One region of the Mesorhizobium sp. 128a genome, then DNA from elsewhere that is predicted to be linked to it. Evidence: riboswitches for the same ligand, from Rfam matches in the RefSeq annotation. Region 1 holds a riboswitch; each other region holds the start of a gene.

Region 1 (5,836 bases):
GATTGAGTGTCGCGTATGAGGCGCTTCACAGCGGAGCTGCGGTAACAGTGGTCGACCGCGATCCTGAGGGCGACAAAGTTTCATTCGGCAATGCCGGCGGCATTGCGGTAACAGAGGTGATTCCCGCGTCTGTCCCCGGATTGTGGAAGAAAGTACCCTTGTGGTTTCTGGATCCCCTCGGCCCGCTTGCGCTTCGAGTCGCGCACGCGCCTCACCTGTTCCCTTGGCTTTGGAGCTTTGCGAGCGCGGGCACGGCGTTCGAAGTAAGCCGGATTTCCGAGGCCTTGTTTCAAATCAACAGACGCGTCTACGACGACCTCGTCCCGCTCCTCAACGAGATCGGCATTGCAGGCGATCTGTTTCGTAAGGGTGCGCTAACTGTATATGAGAGTGAGAGCGGTCTGCTAAACGACAAATGCCAGTGGGACAGAAAGCGCTCACTCGGATTTGACGTCCAAGAGTTCTCGGCGACTCAAATCAGGGACATGGAACCGGCGCTTGGTTCCATCGTGAAAGGGGGGGTGTTCACGCCGCAATGGTCACACGTTTCGAATCCGAAGAAGGTCGTTGACGTTTTGCGCAATTGGCTTGCCGCTAACGGCGCCGACGTATTTAAAGGGCAGGTGGATGGTGTAATTCCAACTAGCGACGGTGCGGAGATCACGCTGAACGGCGGTAGAACACTGGGGGCGACAAAGGTCGTCATTGCAGCCGGCGCCTGGTCAGCAAAGCTTGCCAGGCAATTGGGGGACCGTGTGCTTCTTGAGAGCGAGCGCGGTTACAACACGACCATTACTTCGCCTGGGGTCACGCTTGAGCGCGAAGTGATATTCGCAGAGCGAAAATTTGTGGCGACACCGCTCTCTGTTGGTTTGCGGATCGGCGGGGCGGCAGAGTTCGGCGGTCTGACGGCCATGCCAAATTTCGAGCGATCCAAGGCTCTGCTAAAGCTCGCGAAGCTCTATCTTCCAGATGTCGTGGAAGAGGGGAGGACAGAATGGAGTGGTCATCGGCCAGCTACGCCGGACAGCCTGCCGGTCATTGGCCGGTCTGGTCCCAGCGAGCATATCATTTATGCGTTCGGTCACGGCCATCTCGGACTGACACAAGGTCCAACGACCGGCAGGATCGTCGGCGATCTTCTTTTTGGACGCGATCCACGCCTCGATCTGGCGCCTTTCTCTGTCGCACGTTTTTCCATTCGAAAGAGCATTCTAACACTCGCGAGCCTTTTTCGTCCCACACACCGGGTCATTCCGTGCTGCTCGCGATCTTGACCGCAATCTCTTCCTGCTGCGGAAACGCCAGCCATTCATCACTCGGCGCGTCGAACAACTGGTTGGCCTGTGCGCACCCGGACCAAGTCTTCGCGAAGGTTTCTCCGCCGCCTCCGCCGCGTTCCTCGCCTTTTCCCACACTCGCATTTGCGGGCCATACGGCAGCATGCTCAAAGCTCTCGCCAAGACCGAGCTTCGTGCTCAAGGAATGGGGAAAACCTGAAAACCCAATGACGGCCATCGACGCGATCTCCTCGAGATCGCCGAAGATCGTCCAGCATCGTCCAACGTTGTGATCAGTTTTGCCCTTGGGTCGCTAAGGTACCCAACTTCGGTCGGGCTGGATCGTCTGTCGCGCGGTAGAAGCATGGTAAGAGCGGTCAGCCAAAACACCTTGACTACCAAGTCCGACCCATTCATCGATCACCGATGATCGGTTGACGAACCGCCGGTTCATCGTGGACCGTTGCGGCATCACGCAATGGCGGGAGGCTAGCTGATCAGCCCCAGGCGGAAAGCTTTCGTGACTGCATGCACGTTGTTTGTCACACCGAGCCTCTCGCGCACCAATCGCAGATGCGTATCTGCGGTGTTGCGGCTGATGTTCAGGCGATCAGCGATCTTGTCGACGGTGCGGCCTTCGGCAACCCAGCGCAGGACGTCCTGTTGTCGAGGTGACAGACGCACCGGTTTCGAGGCTCGTTTTCCATCTGCCAGAACGGCCGCGCAACCGAAGGCGCAGGCGGCGACGAACTGAAAGGCGAGACGGTCGTGCGGATCCGGCTCGAGCTTCTCCCCGGCAACGGAAAATCCAACCGCCTGTCCGTTCAATGTCGCGAACGGAATCGTGAAGCCGTCGCGTAGATTAAACTCAGTTGCCTCCGCAATGATCCGTCGGCCGAAGGAAACAAACCGGCACAACTTGATTGATCTCGCTCCACCTGAAGGGCGTGGCCCCACGATTCACAAGCCGAATGGTGGGGTCGCGATAAAGGTAGCCGTTGGAGAAATAGCGCTCCGACCATTGCTGTGGCCAAGCGTCAAGCAGCACATGGGAAATCTGCTCGCGTCTCAAGGCACGCGGCGGCGGGATCGGTCCTGCCAACACGTTTCTGGCGCCAAACCGCTCGGCATAGGAAATCAGATGGCGACAGATTTCCTGCTGGCTCGAGCTTTTGTGTATATGATTGAGGAACTCGAACGTGTCATCGAGGTGCCGACGCCAAAGCGCAGGTGCTTCCATAACGCATTGCTTCCATAATGGTGGTCGTTTGCGGCTCGGGTGAGTGCCGGGTCAAGCATCTCGCATTGCTGGCCGACCGGGGCTGGCCGAAAACTGTCCTCGCTGTCGTTCGACCGGATGAGCGATGTTGCTCGGGCTGAGGTCGAGCATGGTCTTGATGCCAGTCGACCGGCGGGCAGATCCGTTCCGCGCGCGTCACCGAGTGCGCAATTCGAGCATGATTGCCCTCTGACTAAGCTCAGTTCGAGTATATCGGAAATGTTCCTTGCAGCATGATCGGAGTCAACCCCTGTCAGTTCGCAGTCTGGAACCTGCGACAGTTCGCTCCACACGCTTGGCAAAGAAATTGAGCAGGCTACCGGCCGAAAGGACGGTCGCGATCACCCGACTCCTGGCAACTATCGTACCAGTCGGATCACGATACAAAGATTTGTTTATGTGGTTGACAGCAATGTCCTCTCCGGGGAATGTAAGTAGTCGATGGTTCTCTGATGCGGTTCGTCCGCAACAGAGCTAAGAGGGAAGCCGGTGAAGATGCCGTCGCTGCCCCCGCAACTGTAAGCGGTGAGCCAAGCCCACTCATGTCACTGAGGTCAATAGCCTCGGGAAGACGGGCTGAGGTGTTGACCCGCGAGCCAGGAAACCTGCCTCGGCGAACAAGGTCCACGGGCGGGGTGTCTCGGTGGGCGTAGCAACCGGCTCGTCTGCTTGCCAACGTCTGCTTTGCATCCACGCCCCAATCATCGGGGTATGGTATGTCTCTCTGTCACAAAGTTCCTGTAGCCACGCTTGGCGTGCCGCGCATTGGGCGCTGTCGCGAGCTAAAGCGCGCGCTTGAAGCCTATTGGTCGCGAAAATGTTCCGCCGCCGACCTTCTCGAAACGGCGCGGGCGCTGCGTGTCGCGAACTGGATTGAACAACGCGAACGCGGCGTGACAAAGATCCCGTCCAACGACTTCTCGCTCTACGATCATGTGCTCGACACGGCAACAATGGTCGGCGCGATCCCGCCACGCTATGGCTGGAACGAGGGGGAAATCTCGCTCGACACCTATTTTGCCATGGCGCGGGGCAGCCAAGGAGAAGCTGGCGGTGGCGGGCAGACCAATCACAGTCAGGCCGTGACAGCGCTGGAAATGACAAAGTGGTTCGACACCAATTACCACTACATGGTCCCCGAGCTCGCCGATGATCAAGCCTTTGCCCTATCGTCGTCAAAGCCATTGGATCACTTCCTTGATGCCAGAGCGTTGGGCATTCACACTCGCCCGGCCATCCTTGGGCCCGTCACCTTCCTCAAGCTCGCCAAGTCGCCCACCCGGGACTTCAACCCTGTTTCGCTGCTGCCGCGGCTGCTGCCCGTTTACGAGCTGCTGCTACGTCGACTGAAACTCGCGGGCGCCGACTGGGTGCAGATCGATGAGCCGGCGCTTGTGCTCGACCTCATTCCAAACGAGCAAGACGCGTTCAACTTTGCCTATGACCGCCTTTCGAAAGCGGCGCCGGAGCTAAAGATCATGCTCGCCACCTACTTCGGCGGCCTAGATGGCAATCTCGAGACCGCAATTTCGCTTCCTGTGGCGGGCCTGCATCTCGACCTTGCACGTGCACCCGAACAATTGGAGGCAGTGGGCCGGCTTGCGCCAAAACACCTGGTGCTTTCGCTTGGCCTGATCGACGGTCGCAACGTCTGGCGCGCAAACCTGCGCCCCATGCTTGACCGGATCAAGCCGGTCGTCGCCGGCTGGCCGCTGGAGCGAGTGGAGATCGCGCCTTCGTGCTCGCTTCTGCACGTGCCGATCGACCTCGAACTGGAAACCACGATCGACCGGGACGTAAAGTCATGGCTCGCATTCGCGGCACAGAAGATGGACGAACTGACCACGATCGCCCGGGCCTTGTCCGAAGGCCGGGAGGCGGTTGCGGCAGAGCTGGAGTCTTCGACCCAAGCAGCCGCCGCGCGTTTGACGTCTCCGAAGGTCCATGATCCGCTGGTCGAAGGACGCCTCGCCTTTGTTGACGAAGGTATGACGCGGAGGAACAGCGAATTCTCTGAACGCTCCAGGCTTCAGGACGAAAGGCTCTGCTTGCCGGATTTCCCGACTACGACGATCGGCTCTTTCCCGCAAACACCCGAGATTCGTAATGCGCGTGCGGCCCATGCAAAGGGAGAACTGAGCTATGTCGACTATGAGGAATTCCTGAGGAAGGAGATCGAAGCAGCCATCCGTTGGCAGGAGGAGATCGGGCTGGACGTGCTGGTGCATGGCGAGTTTGAACGAAACGACATGGTGCAATATTTCGGCGAGCAGCTTTCCGGCTTTGCCTTCACGCAGCATGCCTGGGTACAGAGCTACGGGTCGCGCTGTGTGCGCCCCCCGATCATCTTTGGTGACGTATCGCGGCCCAATCCCATGACGGTGCGCTGGTGGCGATACGCTCAATCGCTGACAGACAAACCTGTCAAAGGCATGCTCACCGGCCCCGTGACGATTCTGAACTGGTCCTTTGTACGCGACGATCTTGCGCGCTCGGTCGTCTGTCGTCAGATCGCGCTCGCCCTTCGCGGCGAGGTAGGTGATCTCGAAAGCGCCGGCGCCAAGGTGATTCAGATCGACGAAGCTGCGCTGCGCGAGGGCTTGCCGCTGCGCAAATCCGAGTCGAAGCATTACCTCGAATGGGCTGTCGAATGCTTTCGGCTGGCTTCGACGGGCGTGTACGATGTGACCCAGATCCACACGCACATGTGCTACTCCGAATTCAATGACATCATAGACGCGATCGCGGCGATGGATGCCGATGTGATCTCCATCGAAACCTCTCGCTCGCAGATGGAATTGCTCGACGCCTTCCGACGCTTTAAATATCCGAACGAGATTGGACCGGGCATCTATGATATCCACTCACCGCGGGTGCCGGGAGTCGATGAGATGACCAGCCTGCTCTCTCAAGCGCGCCAGCGCCTTTGCGACAGTCAGATTTGGGTCAACCCCGATTGCGGTTTGAAGACACGTCGATGGGAGGAAGTCCGTCCCGCACTCGTCAACATGGTCAAAGCCGCGCGTTCTCAAAGAGACGCGCCGAAGGCGGCCTAGCAAATGTCTATGCCGCGCCCGGTGGACGGCGGCATAGAGTGCAGTGGAGTGGTTAGAACTGAGTGCCGGCGCCAGGCGCCGCGTCGAGCATGTCTCGTTTGGTCAGAACGCCGCAGAAGCGGTGCGCGCTGATGGGCACTTATTCGAGGGTCCGGTTCTTGCTCCGACCCGCGATCTGTACACCCATCGAATGACGCTGCCTTGACCCAGAGCGCATCTTC
Region 2 (5,836 bases), on a different contig from region 1:
CGATTCCGTCAGCGCCGTGGTGCGCGCCCACTACATGCCGCTCTACTCCCGCCTTGGCCCCTACCCGCTTGCCTTGCTCGACAATGCCGCCGTCACCCGCAAGCGCACCGTGTTCGAATACTGGGCGCACGAGGCCTCGTTCCTGCCGGTCGAGACCTGGCCTTTGATGCGCTGGCGCATGCAGCGCGCCGAGAGCGGCGACGAAATGTATCTGGGGCTGGCCAAATGGGGCCGCGAACATGCCTCCTATATCGAGGAGATCTACCGCGCGGTCGCCGAGCGCGGCCCGATCGCTGCTTCCGCGCTCGAAGGCCAGAAGGGCTCTGGCGGCTGGTGGGGCTGGAGCCACGCCAAGCACGCCTTTGAATGGCTGTTCTGGGCCGGGCGCATCACCACCGCCCACCGTCGCGGCTTCGAGCGCTTCTACGACCTGCCCGAGCGCGTCCTGCCGCAGGCGATCCTCGATATGCCCGTGCCGACAGCGGAGGACGCACACCGCGAATTGCTGCGCATTTCCGCCCGCGCCCACGGCATCGCGACCTCCGGCGACCTGCGCGACTATTTCCGCCTGTCGCCGGCCGACATGAAGGGCCGGCTGGAGGAACTGGTCGAGTTAGGCGAACTGCTGCCGATGCGCGTCGAAGGCTGGGACAAGCCGGCTTACTTCCACCGGGACGCCCGCATCCCCCGAAAAATCGAGGCCCGCGCCCTGCTGGCTCCGTTCGATCCGGTCGTCTTCGAGCGCTCGCGCAGCGAGCGCCTCTTCGATTTCCACTACCGCATCGAGATCTACACCCCGGCCGACAAGCGGCAATACGGCTACTACGTCCTGCCCTTCCTGCTGGGCGACCGGATCGTGGCGCGCGTCGACCTCAAGGCCGATCGGCCCGCCAGCGTGCTTCGCGTCCACGCCGCCTATGCCGAACCCGGCGCGCCGCCTGACACCGTCGCCCAACTCTTCGAGGAATTGAAGCAGATGCAAGGCTGGCTTGAACTGGAAAGCATGCAAATCACGCCGGCCGGCGATCTTGGGCAGCCTTTAGCCGACATCGCCGTGTCGTAGCCGTGCGTTGACACCGCTGCCCGCAAAAGCCTAAATCCGCTCCAGACGGTCCCTTGCCCGCAACGGCAGGGGCTAAGAGGGAATGCGGTGCGAGGTGAAAATCTCAAATCCGCGGCTGTCCCCGCAACTGTAAGCGAAGAGCCAAGGCCGAATGCCACTGGGTAACACCGGGAAGGCGGCTAACCAAGGCGACGACTCGCGAGCCAGGAGACCTGCCGTCTGAGACAAAGTATCCGATCGCCCGGCGGGTTTCCGGGCAAGGAGCCCGGTTTTTGGACCAGAACAGCAGATTTTCGGCTGGCACAGCGGATTTTTCGCCCGCCGATAGCGATGCCTTGTCGGGCGTCACCGTCGTCGTCTGCGCCTCCTGCCGCGACGAGACCGGTTCCGACGCCCATCCCCGCGCCGGCGAACTGCTGGCCGGCGACACGCGCCGCGCCGCATCCGATGACGACATCCGCGTCCGCACCGTCGAATGCCTCGGCAATTGCAAGCGCCGGCTCAGCGCCGCGATCCTGCGCGATGGCTGCTGGAGCTATGTCTTCGGCGATCTGACCGCGACCAGCGGCGCCGATCTCGTCACCGGCGCAAAGCTTTTCGCCACCTCGACCGACGGCCTCATGCCCTGGCGCGGCCGGCCCGATAGCCTCAAGCGCGGCCTCGTTGCCCGCATCCCGCCCCTCGACGTGCTGAAGGACTGACCATGACCGCTTCCGTTTCCCGTGTTCCCTGCACTGTCGTCACCGGCTTCCTCGGCGCCGGCAAGACGACGCTGGTCCGCCATCTCCTCGAAAACGCGGGGGGCAAGCGCATTGCCATCATCGTCAACGAGTTCGGCGACATCGGCATCGACGGCGAGATCCTGAAAGGCTGCGGCATCGACACCTGCCCCGAGGAAAACATCGTCGAACTGGCCAATGGCTGCATCTGTTGCACCGTTGCCGACGATTTCGTGCCGGCGCTCGATCAGATCCTGGCGCTGACCCCGAAGGTCGACCACATCCTGATCGAGACATCGGGCCTGGCTCTGCCCAAGCCGCTGGTCCAGGCGTTCCAGTGGCCCAGCGTGAAGAGCCGGGTGACGGTCGACGGCGTTATCGCCGTGGTCGACGGCCCGGCGCTGGCCGAAGGCCGCGTCGCCAACGACATGGACGCGCTTCAGGCGCAACGCGTGGCTGACGAAACGCTCGATCACGACGATCCGGTCGAGGAAGTCTTCGAGGACCAGATCGCCTGCGCCGACCTGATCATCCTGTCGAAGAGCGATTTGATGGACGCCGCCGGTTCGACCCGCGCCAACGCCATCATCAATGAGCACTCCGCCCGGGCCGTAAAAATCGTGCCGACCGCGCATGGCAAGGTCGACCCCTCGGTGCTGCTCGGCCTCGGCCTCGCCGTCGAGGACGACATCGAGAACCGCAAGTCGCATCATGACGGCGCCTTCGACCACGAGCATGACGATTTCGACACCTTCATTGTCGACATTCCCTCGATCGCCAATCCGGATGACCTGGCAAAGCGTGTCGCCACCGTTGCCGAGGAAGAGAATGTGTTGCGCGTCAAAGGTTTCGTCGATGTCGGCGGCAAGCCGATGCGGCTTTTGCTGCAGGCCGTCGGCCCGCGCGTCAATCATTACTATGACCGCGCCTGGACCGCCGAGGACGACCGCCGCTCGCGCCTCGTCGTCATCGGGCTGAAGGGGCTGAACCGCCCGGCGATCGAGGCTATACTGGCCGGCTGACGCGAAAACACGGGCAGCGATGCATATACTCACGACCACATCCGCCTCGCTCGACGATCTCGCCGAGCCAGTTGATCTCAGGCAGACGCCGGCGGATATCGTGGCGCTGTCCTTCACCGATAGCGACCTCGCCGGCCTCGCGGCGGCATGGAAGGCCGATACCGCCCGCCTGCCCTCGATGCGGCTGGCGGCGCTCCGCGACCTGCGACACCCCATGTCCGTCGACCTCTGGGTCGACAGTGTCGCCCGCCACGCCAAGGTGATCTTGGTGCGCATCCTCGGCGGCTACGACTGGTGGCGCTATGGCTGCGACCAGCTTGCCGCGACTGCTCGTGAGCGGGGCATAAACCTGGCGCTGCTGCCTGGCGAAAGCCATGACGAGGATCTCAGGCTGATCGAAGCCTCGACGCTGCCGCGCGCGGAACTGGACGCCTTGCTCGGCTATTTCCGCGAGGGCGGTCCGGCAAATATGAGCGCGCTGGTGCATAGGCTGGCGGGATTGGCTGGAACGGATGCGGCAGCGGCTGAGCCGGTGGCTGTGCCTAAGGCTGGTTATTATGAGCCGGGCCGCGGCGTCGTCCCCCTCCCCCTCGAGGGGAGGGTCCGGCCGCAGGCCGGGGGTGGGGTCGCCGGTGAAGTGCGCCGACTTTCTAAGGCGCCGCGATTTCAAGAAGCGTCGAACCCAGTCGCCCCGACCCCACCCGGCCCTTCGGGCCACCCTCCCCTCGAGGGGGAGGGAAAGGTCATCCCCATCCTCTTCTACCGCTCGATGCTGCTCGCCGCCGATGTCGCGCCGATCGACGCGCTGGTCGAAGCGCTCCGCCTGCGAGGCCTCGCCCCGGTCCCGATCTTCGTCTCCAGCCTGAAAGACGCAACCTCTCTGGCCTTCGTCGAACCTGCCCTGGCCGCCCTGAACCCCACCGCCATCATCACCGCGACCGCTTTCGCCTCCGGCGCCGAGCCAGGCGTCGAAACCCTGTTCGACCGCGCCGGCGTGCCGGTCTTCCAGGTCATCGTCGCCACCACACGCCGCGACGTCTGGGACAGGAACCAGCGCGGCCTGGCGCCCGCCGACCTCGCCATGCATGTCGTGCTGCCCGAACTCGACGGCCGCATCCTCGCCGGCGCGATTTCCTTCAAGGGCGAGAGCGAGACCGATCCCGCACTCGGCCACCGCGCCTTCGCCAACCGGCCGGAGCCGGATCGTGTGGAGCAGGTCGCGGACAGGGTAGCGGCCTTCATCCGGTTGCAGGAGACAGCTCTCGCCGAGCGCAAGCTGGCGATCCTGATTCCGGATTATCCGAGTGCGCCCGGCCGCACCGGCTATGCCGTGGGCCTGGATGTGCCGTCCAGCGTGCTGGCGATGCTGCATGACCTGAAGGCGCAGGGCTATGCGGTTGAAGGGATTCCGCAAACGCCGCGAGGGCTGCTGGATCTGCTGGAGCGGAGCGGCGACGGGCTGGAGGTGGAGAAGTATCGCCACTTCTCGAAGGGTCTGCCGGTTAAAGCTATTGCTGCGGTAGAGGCGGCGTGGGGAAAGGCAGAAGAGATAAGTTTGCGCGAGGCACCCCCCTCTGTCCTGCCGGACATCTCCCCCGCAAGGGGGGAGATCAGCGGTTCCGCCAACCGCGCAACACCATCGTTGGCGATTGGCGAAATCCCAGAAGCCGAATTGATCTCCCCCCTTGCGGGGGAGATGTCCGGCAGGACAGAGGGGGGTGTGAAGGAACGCCAATCATCGGCGAGCACCCCACATTTCCCCTTCCGCGCCGCGACCTTCGGCAACATCACCGTGGCTCTGGTCCCCGACCGCGGCCGTTCCGCCGACCGCCGCGCCGATTACCATGACCCGACGCTGCCGCCGCGCCACGACCTCGTCGCCTTCGGTCTGTGGCTGCGCAAATCGCTCGGCATCCACGCCCTCATCCATGTCGGCGCCCATGGCACACTGGAATGGCTGCCCGGCAAGACCGTGGCGCTCTCGGAAAACTGCTTTCCCGAGATCGTCACTGGTCCCCTGCCCGTCATCTATCCCTTCATCGTCTCCAACCCGGGCGAGGCCGCACAGGCGAAGCGGCGCATCGCCGCTGTCACGCTTGGCCATTTGCCGCCACCGCTGGCCGGTGCTGGCCTCGACGAGGAGCAGCACAGACTGGAACGGCTGGTCGACGAATACGCCCAGGCCGACGGCCTCGACCGTCGCCGCCGCGATCGTCTGGCGAAACTGATCGTCGACACCGCCCAAAAAACCGGCCTCGCCTCCGAAGCCGGCGTCGCCAGAACCGATGCGCCGGACGAGGCGCTGCGCCGCATCGATGCCTGGCTCTGCGACCTCAAGGATTTCGCCATCAAGGACGGGCTGCACATTTACGGTCGCGCGCCCGGCGACGAACCCGACGCCATGCGCCGCCAAAGCGCGCAAGCCGAGAAGGCAGCGCTGCTGGCGGCGCTCGACGGCCGCCACATCAAGGCAGGCCCGGCCGGCGCCCCCGCGCGAGGCCGCTCCGACGTGCTGCCCACCGGCCGCAATCTATTCACCTCCGACCCGCGCACCATGCCGACACCGACCGCCTGCGAACTCGGCAAGGCAGCGGCAGAGGAAGTCGTGCGCGGCTACCTGCAATCGCATGGCGACTGGCCGCGCTCGCTGGTCATCGATCTCTGGGGTTCGGCCTCGCTGCGCACCGGCGGTGAGGAGATCGCGCAAGGGCTGGCGCTGATGGGCTGCCGGCCGCAATGGGATTCTGCCACCGGCCGCATCACCGGCATCGAGGTGCTGCCGCCGGCGACGCTCGGCCGCCCGCGCGTCGATGTCACCTGGCGCATATCGGGCCTGTTCCGCGACATGTTCCCGACCCAGATCGCGCTGATCGATGCCGCCGCCAACGCTGTCGCCGCCCGCGATGAGGACGATTTGGAAAACCCGCTTGCCGCCAGGACACGCGCTGACGGCAGGATCAGTCCGCGCATTTTCGGCACCTCGCCCGGCACATACGGCGCCGGCGTCGAGGATCTTCTGTCCAGCGGCGACT
Region 3 (5,836 bases), on a different contig from region 1:
ACCGGTGTTCGGAACCGACGACGTCCGTGTGTTGTCGACGTTGGCGGTCGCCTGGTTGTCGACGGCGCTGGAGCCGACATTATCGTTGCGGGCGTAAGCACTGCCGGCGGCAACCAAAAGCGCAGCGGCAGCAAGAGCAATCTTCTTCATTTCAGGTCTCCTGAGTTTCATCATGCGGCAAAGCGGCTATCCCGCCGCTCTGCGATTTGTTCGATGTTCGACCGGGATCGTTGTTGGAAAACCCTGAGGTCGGATCCCGATCGGCCGTTAGCGGCCGAAGAGGTTGCGGTCGGCGCCCTGTGCGGGGGCCTGAGCAGCCGAATCCGACTTCGCAACCGAAGCCGTGTGGCCACTGTCGGTCGACGTAACCGCAGGCTGGTTGGCACCGTTCGAACCATAGTTGTCACTGGCGGCGAAAGCGCTGCCGGAAATGGCCACAACGGCGGCGGCAGCGAGGATAATCTTTTTCATTTCAAATACTCCTGAATTTCTTGGAGATCCCAACAGCGACGGATGGGCCGCCACTCTTTTTGTTTGGATCGGGATCAGCTGTTAATGGCCGAAGAGGTTGCGGTCGCTGCCCTGAACGACGGGCCGCTTATCAACGGGCGCCGACTTCTGAATGGAAGCCGTATACGAGCCGTCAGCCGCTGCGGTGGGCTGGTTCGCTCCATTGGAACCGTAATTGTCGCTACTAGCGAAGGCGCTGCCGGTGACGGCCAAAACGGCGGCGGCAGTGAGGATGATCTTTTTCATTTTTAGCACTCCAGTTTGTCTGTCCGTCTAGCGGCGTGTGGTGGGAGAATTCGCGTCGTTCGGACAGGCCCGATGTGGGAAAGCCAGAGGCTGGTTTCCAATCACGAAGTTGTTCCGGCTGGGCCATGACTTCACCTCTTGTAATTTTCGTAAGCATGCCTACCATCTCGTTTTATGCAAATAATACAAAGCCTTACGTAACAGCGCCATCAGGCTCACCGAGTGTGTCAGGGCGTCAGCGTTCACACCGTCCTGCACGCATTGTCAACAGAAACGAACCGTTCGGTTCGATTTTAGAAATTGCTAATAGTCACTTTTCGATACTGTTGGTCTTTTTTGACCCGGCCAAGAGCCGGATAAGAGGCGATTCGAAACAGCAAAGATCGCTCGCCAAATCAGGATTTCGGCCCCGCAGTCGCCAGCCTATGCGCATGCGATGCGTGTCGCGCCGCATGGAGACGATGTCGCTTTCATGCCGATGTCGCGACCGCTGCCGTGATTAGATGATCGCATCTCAGGTGCCGCTTCGTGACGACGGAGCGGAGAATTGGGAAGCCGGTCAGAATCCGGCGCTGCCCCCGCAACGGTGGTGGAGTTCAAGTCGCAACGGGAGACCACTGGGCGAGAAGCCTGGGAAGGTGTCGCGATGGTCCGCAGGACAACTCCAGAGCCCGGAAACCAGCCCGAGATACTTGAACTCGACTGATCGCGGTGGGCGGTCAAGAGGTGGATAGTGCATGTCCGGCATCGCGCTGGCCTGCAGCCGATCCTTCCTCCATCACCACCAAGTTCAGTCCTTGAACCATGAGGACAGAACTATGGATGCGCGCAACGACATGCAGAGGCTCTTGAACAGCCGTAAGCAAGGTTATTCGCTCGAGCAGCCCTTCTACACCGACCCGGACTACTTCAAGCTCGACATGGAGCTGATCTGGTATCGCGACTGGCTGTTCATCGGCCATGATTGCGAGCTGCCGAAGCCCGGCAGCTATATCACCGTGCAGATCGGCGACTATCCGGTGGTGCTTGTCCGCGACCAGAAGGGCAACATCAACGCCTTTCACAATTCCTGCCGTCATCGCGGCAGCCGCGTCTGCAACACTGAGAAAGGCACGGCGGCGAAGCTCGTCTGCCCCTATCACCAGTGGACCTACGAGCTGGATGGCCGACTGCTGTTTGCCCGCCAGATGGCCGAGGGTTTCGACAAGAGCCAGTTCGGCCTGAAGCCGGTCGCCTGCGAAAGTGTGGCCGGTTACGTCTTCATTTGCCTGGCGAAAGAACCCGCAGACTTCGCGCCGATGCGGGCCATGATCGAACCGTACCTCAAGCCGCACCGGCTGAATGAAGCCAAGGTCGCCTTCGAGAGCACGATCATCGAGAAGGGCAACTGGAAGCTGGTCTGGGAAAACAACCGCGAGTGTTATCACTGCGCCGGCAACCATCCCGAACTGTGCAAGACATTTCCGGAAGCGCCGACCGTGACCGGTGTGCAGGGCGCAGACAGCGACCCGGAGATGGTGGCGCACTGGGCAAAATGTGAGGCGGCGGGCCTGCCGAGCAAGTTCCGCATCGATCCGGCCGGACAATATCGCGCCACCCGCGCGCCGCTGCTGCGCGATGCCGTCAGCTATACGATGACGGGAAAGCGCGCGGTGACGAAGAACCTTTCCGACACCGTTGCCGCCGATCGCATCGGCACCTTGATGCATTACCACTATCCGACGACCTGGAACCACATCCTGATCGACCATGCCGTGACCTTCCGCGTGCTGCCGATCAGCGCCACCGAAACCGCGGTGACAACCAAGTGGCTGGTACACAAGGATGCGATCGAGGGCGTCGATTACAGCCTTGAAGAGCTCACGCATGTCTGGACCGAGACCAACGACCAGGACCGCCGCATCGTCGAGGAAAACGCCTTCGGCATCCTGTCGCCGGCCTATGAGCCGGGCCCCTATTCGGAGCTGCACGAGGGTGGCGTGATCCAATTCGTCGAATGGTACGCGGGCTTCATCGGTCCCCGTCTTGCCGAAGGCGGCCGGCCGGCGCTGCGCAGCGTGGCGTGAGCTCATGTCGCCCAAAAGTGTTTCGCGGTTTTGGGATCATGACATGAGCAGAGCAAAAGGACTTGAGGGATGAATGCGATGACGGATCTTGGGCTCTATCGCCATCTCGACCAGATGGCGCCGTGGAACGACAAGCTGCAGGTGCTGGAAGTGATCGGCGTCAGCGACGAGGCGCCTGACGTCAAGACCTTCACCTTCCGCTCCGACAACCAGACCTGGTTCCGCTACAAGCCGGGCCAGTTCGTGACGCTGGAGCTGCCGACACCGGACGGGCCGCTGATGCGCACCTACACGCTGTCATCCTCGCCGTCGCGGCCGTTTTCGATCGCGGTGACGGTGAAGGCACAGGCCGGCAGCATCGGCACACGCTGGATGTTCGACCATCTGGTGCCCGGCTCGCACGTCAAGGCCTATGGACCGGCCGGCGATTTTTCGTTGCACAGCCACCCGGCGGCAAAATATCTGTTCATTTCTGCCGGCTCCGGCGTGACGCCGATGATGTCGATGCTGCGCTGGCTGAACGATTGCGCGCCATGGACGGATGTGGGCTTCGTCAACTGCGCGCGGCGTGCCGAAGAGATCATCTTCCGCAAGGAACTCGAACTGCTCGGCGGCCATATGCCCGGCCTGTCGCTCGGCTTCATGATCGAGGAACGCTCGAGCCGTGAAGGCTGGTACGGTCATATGGGCCGCATCGACGCGATCCGGCTGCCGCTGCTGGCGCCCGATTTCCGCGAACGCGAGATCTTTTGCTGCGGCCCCGATCCGTTCATGCGCGCCGTGCGCGGCATGTTGGATGCCGCCGGCTTCGATATGACGAAATATCATCAGGAGAGTTTTGCCGCGCCTGCGGTGGAGGAAGTCCCAGCGCCGTTTGCCTCACCAGCTGAAGACGGCACCGCTGTTCCTGTCGAAGCCGTGACACCGATCCGCTTCTCGCTTTCGGAGGTCGACGCCGCCTGCGTCGCTGGCCAGACCGTGCTGCAGACGGCGCGCGCCTCTGGCGTGCGGATACCAGCCGCCTGCGAGTTCGGCCTGTGCGGCACCTGCAAGGTGAAGAAGGTCTCCGGCGCTGTCGAGATGAGCCACAATGGCGGCATCCTCGACCATGAGATCGAGGACGGCTTCATCCTTGCCTGCTGCTCGAAACCGCTGTCGGCGCTCGAAATCGAGGCCTGATCGAACTGACAACGCCGCCACCCTGGCCGTCCTCGCTGGGCCTTGACTTGCCAAAGAAAGACCAACTGGTTAGACGCAGTTTCAGGGGAGCCCGGCAAATCGTGTAACATGAGCGGCCTGTTCCGGGCGGCTGCGGCGGGGAAGAAGCGATGCAGCAGCGGGTCTACGCGGTGGCGAGCAAGGAAATCGTTTTCGAATCGTTCGATGGCGAGGCCGTCGTTCTCGACCTTTCGAACGGCAAATATTTCGGCTTTTCCGATTCCGGCAGCCGGGTATGGCAGGCGTTGTCGTCAGGAGTCGCCGCCCAGTCGCTGGTCGGAGCGAGCGCCGGCGGCGCAGCGACGATCGGTTCTGCTGACCTCGACAGCTTCATTGCGCGACTGGTCGACTTCGGGCTGCTCGCGCCTGCCGAAACGGCGGAGCAGCCGCTCTCAAGCGAGCTCGCGGCCGAACTCGCCGCCACCAGTGAGCCGCTCAAGGTCGACGTCCATGACGATCTTGCCGATCTTATCATCGTCGATCCCATCCATGAGGTCGAGGAACCGCTCGGCTGGCCTGCGGTGAAGCAGGCATAGACATTTCCCGGGCGACCCGGCGCGGTGCCGGACGCTGGAACAATCAGGCCATGCCCTCGATCACGCTGCAAACCCTGCCGGACTATGCCCGCCATGTGCTGGCGGCGGCAGAAGACGCCGCTGCATGCTATCCCGTCACCACCAAGGTTCGGTTGCCCTGGCTGGATCTGACCGTCCATCTCTATCATGGCGCGCTGGCGGACGCCATGGGCCGCGCCTTCATACCGACTCCGGACAATTCATCTGCATCCGGCGATTGCCGCATTTTCGTCGCCCATCCGGGCATAGCCGGCGTTGCCGCCCCGGCGAGCTGGGGCCGCGGCGAGTACAACCATCATGCCTTTGCCAACCGGCTGGCCGAGGCCGGATTGCGCGGCAGCTATTATCACGACCTCGACTTCTGGCAGTTCCATGATCCGCAACGCCATGTCGGGGCGCAACTGATGATGTCGGCCGACGCCTTCCCGCCATGGGAACAAGGGGCGCCGCTGCGGGCCTTCCTGCATTGGGAATATGCGGCGCGCGGCATGCGGCTCACCCATGCCGGCACCCTCGGTATCGGCGGCAAGGGTGTGCTGCTGGCCGGCTCCGGTGGTGCCGGCAAATCGGGAACTGTCGTCGCCGGCCTTATCAACGGGCTCGACAGCGTCGGCGACGACTATGTGCTGATAGACAGGACCGAAGACGTGACGGCGTATCCGCTGTTTGCCACGCTCAAGCAGGACCCGGAAGGATTCAGGCGGCTGCAACTGGACCGCAGGCTGAAATCGTACCAACCCCTGAACTGGCAAGGCAAGCACGCCTTTCACATTGACGAGATTGCATCCCGGCGAATTCCTGCGAGTCTGGACATTATTGCGTTGATGGTGCCCCATATCAGTGGAGGTACGAAAAGCTCGATCATGCCCATAGCGCGCAAGGACGCCATGATTGCGCTGGCGCCGTCCGGCATCGTGCAAATGCCGGGCGAGCGGGAGGCGGGCTTTCGCTTTTTCAGCGAACTCGCTCGCGATCTGCCGTGCTACCGGCTGTCGCTGGGGACCGAGCCGCGCGAGATTGCCGGCGCGATTGCCGATTTCCTGGTTCGGGGCCTGTCGTGAAGCTGAGCGTGATCATGCCGGTCCACAACCGCGAGCGCTATGTCGGCTCTGCGCTGCGCTCGCTGCTCAGACAGCGCGATGCCGCCGACCTCGACATCATCGTCATCGATGACGGGTCGACCGATGGCTCGGCTGAGGTGGTGCGCTCGCTGATCGCGGA

What was found. A riboswitch is a leader RNA that binds a small molecule or an ion and turns the genes downstream of it on or off. The one in region 1 is predicted to bind cobalamin.
Region 2: linked by a shared signal. The riboswitch ahead of ACWTU9_RS28030 (DUF1636 family protein) and the one ahead of metE (5-methyltetrahydropteroyltriglutamate--homocysteine S-methyltransferase) in region 1 are both predicted to bind cobalamin.
Region 3: linked by a shared signal. The riboswitch ahead of ACWTU9_RS02360 (aromatic ring-hydroxylating oxygenase subunit alpha) and the one ahead of metE (5-methyltetrahydropteroyltriglutamate--homocysteine S-methyltransferase) in region 1 are both predicted to bind cobalamin.

Annotation. Positions count from the first base shown of each region.
Region 1 covers NZ_JBSPKY010000037.1:8,472-14,307, reverse strand. Annotated here, with positions in the region: gene ACWTU9_RS31760 (NAD(P)/FAD-dependent oxidoreductase) at 1-1,277, shown strand, start outside; gene ACWTU9_RS31755 (hypothetical protein) at 1,252-1,518, opposite strand; gene ACWTU9_RS31750 (LuxR C-terminal-related transcriptional regulator) at 1,770-2,198, opposite strand; gene ACWTU9_RS31745 (autoinducer binding domain-containing protein) at 2,149-2,520, opposite strand; cobalamin riboswitch at 2,985-3,186, shown strand; gene metE (5-methyltetrahydropteroyltriglutamate--homocysteine S-methyltransferase) at 3,276-5,615, shown strand.
Region 2 covers NZ_JBSPKY010000022.1:31,861-37,696, reverse strand. Annotated here, with positions in the region: gene ACWTU9_RS28035 (winged helix-turn-helix domain-containing protein) at 1-1,063, shown strand, start outside; cobalamin riboswitch at 1,093-1,297, shown strand; gene ACWTU9_RS28030 (DUF1636 family protein) at 1,336-1,764, shown strand; gene cobW (cobalamin biosynthesis protein CobW) at 1,767-2,804, shown strand; gene ACWTU9_RS28020 (cobaltochelatase subunit CobN) at 2,824-5,836, shown strand, end outside.
Region 3 covers NZ_JBSPKY010000001.1:517,655-523,490, reverse strand. Annotated here, with positions in the region: gene ACWTU9_RS02375 (DUF680 domain-containing protein) at 1-150, opposite strand, end outside; gene ACWTU9_RS02370 (DUF680 domain-containing protein) at 268-471, opposite strand; gene ACWTU9_RS02365 (DUF680 domain-containing protein) at 553-756, opposite strand; cobalamin riboswitch at 1,256-1,457, shown strand; gene ACWTU9_RS02360 (aromatic ring-hydroxylating oxygenase subunit alpha) at 1,575-2,822, shown strand; gene ACWTU9_RS02355 (2Fe-2S iron-sulfur cluster-binding protein) at 2,901-4,001, shown strand; gene ACWTU9_RS02350 (PqqD family protein) at 4,151-4,576, shown strand; gene ACWTU9_RS02345 (serine kinase) at 4,627-5,676, shown strand; gene ACWTU9_RS02340 (glycosyltransferase family 2 protein) at 5,673-5,836, shown strand, end outside.